2 linked regions of the Catalinimonas alkaloidigena genome follow. The main gene of each other region encodes a partner of the protein of the gene in region 2 in a complex. Links are inferred from orthologs where the notes say so. Each region holds a gene or a part of one and is shown on either strand. Other genes may lie near its edges.

The links.
Region 1: rny (region 2) and pfkA share a complex: the UniProt entries of both Bacillus subtilis proteins name them as parts of the possible RNA degradosome complex. The link is inferred for Catalinimonas alkaloidigena from one-to-one orthologs.

Annotation. Positions count from the first base shown.
Region 1 is NZ_JAQFIL010000001.1:3,908,314-3,911,560, forward strand. What follows is about bases 1-2,916. They hold pfkA (6-phosphofructokinase), read left to right. Parts: upstream 1-930; coding sequence 931-1,902; downstream 1,903-2,916. Other genes in these bases: OKW21_RS15875 (DegT/DnrJ/EryC1/StrS family aminotransferase), read right to left, coding at 1-744; OKW21_RS15885 (hypothetical protein), read left to right, coding at 1,916-2,404; OKW21_RS15890 (mercuric reductase), read right to left, coding at 2,506-2,916. In the rest of the region: more of OKW21_RS15890, read right to left, coding at 2,917-3,247. UniProt on the Bacillus subtilis protein: Catalyzes the phosphorylation of D-fructose 6-phosphate to fructose 1,6-bisphosphate by ATP, the first committing step of glycolysis.
Region 2 is NZ_JAQFIL010000001.1:6,725,652-6,728,914, forward strand. What follows is about bases 71-3,002. They hold rny (ribonuclease Y), read right to left. Parts: upstream 2,376-3,002; coding sequence 765-2,375; downstream 71-764. Other genes in these bases: OKW21_RS27165 (XRE family transcriptional regulator), read left to right, coding at 71-696; OKW21_RS27175 (cell division protein ZapA), read right to left, coding at 2,503-2,805; OKW21_RS27180 (hypothetical protein), read right to left, coding at 2,821-3,002. Outside these bases: more of OKW21_RS27165, read left to right, coding at 1-70; more of OKW21_RS27180, read right to left, coding at 3,003-3,117; pheT (phenylalanine--tRNA ligase subunit beta), read right to left, coding at 3,241-3,263. UniProt on the Bacillus subtilis protein: Endoribonuclease that initiates mRNA decay. Initiates the decay of all SAM-dependent riboswitches, such as yitJ riboswitch. Involved in processing of the gapA operon mRNA, it cleaves between cggR and gapA.

The sequences.
Region 1 (3,247 bases), 2.8 Mb from region 2 along the record:
CTCCTCTAAGAAACCTAGTTTAAAATTTAGTACCGCTGCCTGAAAAGTATCCATCCGGCTGTTGCGACCCAGGCGAATGTGCTTATTTTTTTCTACTTGTCCATGACTGGCAATTTGCCGGCAGGCTTCTGCCAGTGCATCATCCAGGCTTACGATAGCTCCTGCATCCCCTATCCCGCCCAGGTTTTTGGTAGGATAAAAACTGAATGTCCCTAAATCTCCCCAACTACCTACTTTCTTTCCATCAATAGCTGCACCATGCGCCTGTGCGCAATCTTCTATGACTTTGATCTGATACCTGGCTGCAAGTGCACAGATTTTAGGCATATCTGCAGGGTAGCCGCAAAGATGGATAGGTATGATCGCTTTGGTCTTTGACGTTATTTTTGCTTCAATCTTTTCAGGGTCAATAGTATAGGTTTCAGGATGGTTATCTACAAATACGGGCTTTGCGTTAAGCAGGCATGTGGCCTCAGCTGCAGACATCCAACCATTGGCAGGAACGATCACTTCATCCCCCTCTCCTATCCCCAGGGCACGAAGCGAAATTTCCAGTGCATCGGTACAGTTAGCACAGGCAATCGTATGAGAGATATTCAGGTAAGTCGCAAAACTGTCTTCAAAAGCCCTTACAGCTTTTCCACCCAAAAGACTATCTTGGAGCATGACTTCATTGAGTAATCGTTGTATAGCAGAAAGTGTCTGCTTTTGTTGCCTGTACAGGTCCAGGAAAGGAATTTTCATGAAAAATGAAGCAATACGTTTTATTTAATGAATTTTTTTTAAAATTTACGGTCAATTATAATGAATACTTCTTATTAAAAGTACGTTAATCAAATAAGCCCTGTTTGAGGCACTCATTTTCGCTACTTCACTGATAAATTCGTTATACACAATAGTTATACACACAAATCTTAGTCATTTTTTTCTATGAAAAAAATTGCGGTATTGACCTCAGGAGGAGATGCACCTGGTATGAATGCCTGTTTGAGGGCAGTAATTAGAGGAGCAATCTATCACGGTATAGAAGCATACGGTATCAAATATGGATATAACGGCCTCATAGAAGGTGATATCTATAAAATGAAATCTTACTCGGTAAGTAATATTATCCAGAAAGGGGGTACTATATTAAAATCAGCCCGAAGTGCTGAGTTTCGTACCAAAGAAGGCAGGAAAAAAGCTTATCAACAACTACAAAGAAGAGGTATTGAAGGCCTGGTAGTGATTGGAGGTGACGGTACTTTTACCGGAGCCAGTATCTTTTATGAAGAATATGGCTTCCCTATTGTGGGAGCGCCCGGTACTATTGATAACGACCTGTACGGTACTGATTACACCATTGGTTTTGATACCGCGGTGAATACCGCACTGGAAGCAATTGATAAGATCAGGGATACAGCTAACTCACACGATCGTATTTTCTTCATAGAGGTGATGGGTCGTGATTCAGGCTATATAGCCATCCAGTCAGGTATTGGAGGGGGCGCAGAGCTGATTATGGTGCCCGAAACCAGTACTTCTATTGATGATGTAATCCATGACCTCAACCAGGGCCGAAATACTGAGAAGACTTCATCCATTGTGGTAGTAGCTGAAGGTGATGAAGAAGGCGGAGCAATGGAGGTAGTAAACAAAGTAAAATCAAGGCTTAAGGGGAAAGATCTTAAAGTATCCATACTGGGTCATATGCAGCGTGGAGGCGCTCCTACTGCTATGGATAGGATCATTGGGAGCCGATTAGGACTTGCTGCCTTAGAAGGGCTGCTAGGAGGTAAGAAAAACATGATGGCAGGTATCATCAACAATCGTGTGGTGTACACTGACTTCAAAGAGTGTATCAATACATCCAAACCACTAGAGCAGGATCTGTTGAGAATGGTCAAAATTTTGAGTATCTGATTAAATTTCTGGTATGGGCTACCTGCCAATTATTCTTGCCTTGCTCGGCTTTGTTTTTCTTTGGGCTATTGTGAATTATAATAGTATCAAAGTTAAGAAAGTGGAAGTCGAGCTGGCTTCTAGACAAGTGTTTCAGTTTGCCAGCCTACGCAATACCATCATCAAAAGAATGGCGAACATTGTGCATGAAGATGATACCCTGCAAAAAATTGTAGGACAGGTACGTGAACAATTGAATGAGCTCACCACGGATACCAATAGTACGCAAGAGAAAATAGAAGCGGAAAAAAAGGTAACTCAATCTGTAAACGATATACCAGAAGGTTATGTGAAAAATTCTGCGTATAGTGAGGCATACCATCAACTTCAGCTGGCTCAGAACAATTACCAGAAAGCAGCCTCCGTATATCATAAAAGACTAAAAGAATATCATGAGCTGCTCAATAGATATCCTTCTAAAATGGTAGCCAAGGTATCGGGGTTTAAGCCTGTCAGTGCTTAGTGTTATGCTGCATTAGTGTTAAGATGTTGATCATTTTAAGCCCAGAATTCTAACACTACTACATTAAGAACTACAATCTTATAAAACCTAAAACCATTATTCTATTCCTCCGGATCTTCTACCGAAGCAAATAAATTATTCAGTGTTTCTGCGTATGTAGGATGTGCCAGCACACCGTCTCTCAGGTCTTCGTAAGTCAAACCTCCCATCATTGCGATTTGAATCATTGACATCAACTCACCCCCGATGTCAGCCAGGCAAGAAGCTCCTAAAAACTGTTTTGTATCTGGATCTATTAGCACTTTCAGCAAACCTCGAGTGCGGTTAGCCTCTATCGCACGAGCTGCGTGAGACATGGGCATCTGAGAAATCTTGTACCTCTTGTTTTCTTTTTTTGCCAGTTTCTCATTCAATCCTATTCTCCCCAGTTCTGGCTTGGTGAACATCGTATATGGCACCATGCGGTTATTTATAGTTCTTTTCTTTTCACCGAAGAGGTAATCATTAATTATACGGAAATCATCATAAGAAATATGTGTAAATTCGGGCCCGCCCTTACAATCACCTAAAGCAAAAACGCCATTCACATTAGTTTCCAAATGTTTATTGACATCGATATAGCCATGCTTTTTAAGCTTGACATCTGTTTTTTCTAAATTCAGCGTTTCGGTATTGGGATCAGTACCTATTGCAATAAGTAAATGTGATCCTTGCAGCTCTTTTATGTTATCCCCTTTGAGGCTAACACTTATCCCGCTAGCTGTTTTCCTGACTTTGTCCAGTTGACTGCTTAAATAAATCGCTACGCCTTCCTCTTCTAAAACCTCCTGAATTGCTTCTGAT
Region 2 (3,263 bases):
ATGCTTTCTGTTTCCACAATGTATAGCCTCATTAGAGCGTTTGAGCTACGGACTGACTGGTTACTTTTTGGCCAGGGGGAAATTTTCTCACACCAGAAAATTGATACGGCCCGGGGTACTCCTCCTAATTCGCAAAATACTTCTAACCAGCTGATTCCTTTTGTAGATAAGGATGCTGAGGCTGGTTATCCGGATAATTGTGCGGATTCAGAGTACATTAAAACCCTGGGAGCCTATCGCATTCCCGGCTTTGAGGAGGGAAAGTTTCGCATGTTTAATATCAGTGGTGACAGCATGCACCCTCACCTCTGCGAAAATGAGGTGGTGATCACTGAGGCCGTGGACAAAATTGAGAGCATACAGGAAAATCAGCTTTGTGTGATTATTTCCAGCGATGGTATTGTTGCCAAAAGAGTATTTCATGACAACAATAATACGTTATTGCTCAAGAGTGATAACCCTAAATACAAAGCATATAAGCTGGCTTATAGTGACGTGATAGAGATCTGGGAAATTAAAGGAAAGATCACGACTGAATTTCTAAATAAAACTAAGGGAAGTACAGATGAAAGGCTTTTTACCCACAGGCTAGAAGAGTTAGAAAAAACCGTAGACATACTAAAATCAGCTCTTAAGCTAGATGGAAGAGTTCGTGAAAATGGGGAGCTAAAACCTGTAAAAAAAGATGAAGACTGATAGTCTTATACGAAATAACCGATAAGGCCAAGGCCTTATCGGTTATGCATTATAGGTTTTCCTTCTACTTATTTAGCATAGCTAATTGAGCGCATCTCGCGGATTACTGTCACCTTAACTTGTCCGGGATACTGCATGTCTTTCTCTATCTTACGGGAGATTTCGTACGATAATGTGCCTGCCTGATCATCAGTGACATGTTCTGCATCTACGATAACCCTCAGCTCTCTTCCTGCCTGAATGGCGTAACATTTGCTCACGCCATCAAAGTCCATACCCAGCGATTCTAGGTCCTTCAGGCGCTGAATATAAGAATCTACTACTTCACGACGAGCACCAGGACGCGATCCCGATATTGCGTCACAGGCCTGAATAATAGGAGAGACAATAGATGTCATTTCAATTTCATCATGGTGGGCCCCTATGGCATTACATACTTCAGGGTGCTCATTGTATTTTTCGGCCAGTTTCATTCCTAGTATTGCATGCGGCAATTCCGGCTCTTCCGGCCACACTTTACCAATATCATGTAGTAAACCTGCACGTTTGGCGAGCTTGGGGGCCAGGCCAAGTTCGGAAGCCATAGTAGCAGCCAGGTTAGCTACTTCGCGAGAGTGCTGTAACAAATTTTGTCCGTAAGAGGAACGAAAGCGCATACGTCCCACCATCCGAATCAATTCGGGATGTAGTCCATGAATACCCAGGTCAATGGCTGTACGCTCACCAATCTCAATAATCTCTTCCTCCATATTCTTGGTAGTCTTGGCTACCACTTCCTCTATACGTGCAGGATGGATGCGGCCATCCGTCACGAGGCGATGAAGAGAAAGGCGGGCAATCTCTCTGCGAACAGGGTCAAAACCGGAAATAATAATAGCTTCCGGAGTATCATCTACGATAATCTCTACTCCCGTTGCAGCTTCTAGGGCACGAATATTCCGACCCTCACGACCGATAATTTTACCCTTAATGTCGTCACTTTCAATATTAAAAACTGAAACACAGTTCTCTATAGCGTGCTCAGTAGCTGTGCGCTGAATAGTCTCCAGCACCACCTTCTTAGCCTCTTTGGTAGCCGAAAGCTTAGCTTCTTCAATAATATTTTTGATATGAGCTGATGCCTGCGTACGAGCTTCCGCTTCCAGGCTTTCCATTAGCTGGTGCTTCGCTTCTTCAGCAGTAAGGCTTGCCGCCTTCTCGAGTATAGTCACCTGCTGCTGCTTGATTTTATCAAGTTCGGACTGTTTCTTTTTTACGAGTTCTTGCTGAGACTCCAGCATTTCTTCTTTGGTCCTGAGTTCAGCTTCCTGAGTTTTTACTTTTTCCATTTGCTCCCTCAGATGCTGTTCACGCTGCTTTAGCTTATTCTCATTAGTAACCAGTATGTTTTTCTTGCGATTAGACTCTTCCTCAAAGTCAGATTTTAGTTTTAAGTATTTCTCTTTCGCCTCATAAATCTTCTCTTTCTTGATATTCTCCGCATTGATCTTGGCTTCACGGACGATAAAATCCGCTTCTTCCTTGAGTTTTTGCTCCTTTTCTTTGACTGCCTCTTCCCTGCTTTGAAGTTTTCTTTCCTGGTCTAAGTTGGATTTATTAGAAAGGCCTTTGCCGATGAATATACCTGCGCCCAGCGAACCAATGGCTACGGCTAACAGTAGAAATATCATTTCACTCATTTTTCCGAGTTTTGTTAAAAAGTACCACTATGTACAATAGCAGTTTAACTACTGATGAGCGAAAATATTAACAAGTTCAGTTATACAGATAAGTGATAAGTAGATTTGACAATGTAATAGCTTTTGGTCAGACACTACGCTCAGGCGTAAGGGCGCGGCTAATTAGCTTATTAAGATTACCCAATTTGTCTGAAACCCTCTCTTCCATATCAGAAAGTGTTCTCTCATAGTCTATTTTTTCCATGAAAGCATCAAAGGCAACCATTGCCAGCAAATCCTGTTTATCATTAGTACCAAAGCGATCTTTATACCTACGCAACTGTTCGTTGACCATTCGCCCGGCCTTTCTGATTTGCTCCTCCTCCTCTGCCTCAATCTTCATGGGGTATTCTCGGTCACCTATTCTTATCTTTATTGAAAGTTCACCCATTAGATATTCCGCAATTTATTGACTTAGTTGAGCAATACATTTATCAATTTTTCTGATGTACTCGTTAATCGTACGCTTTATTTCAGTAGTATCGTCTTGATCTGCTACTGCGTTGTTTACAATTTTACTTAATTTTAATGTCTTTTGAAAATGGTCAATTTGCCCGTTTTTTTCGTCTACAACTGACCTGAGTGTCTGGTTTTCTTCTTTTAGCTGTTTAAGCTCATCCTTCAGGGCATTGTGCTGACTTACCAGCAACTCGACCTTCCGTTCTAAGACAGAAATCTCAGCGATCAGTTTTTTCTGATTCATAAATAGCTATTGCTACTTTTGGTTATAGTTAGTTTTTATCTAAAAGCTAAGGGCCTAAAAACTGTAATTCATACAGTAAAATTCAGGCCTTTAACTTATATATCTTGCTATCAGCAACAAATGTTATTTTCTTATTACAGCACCCA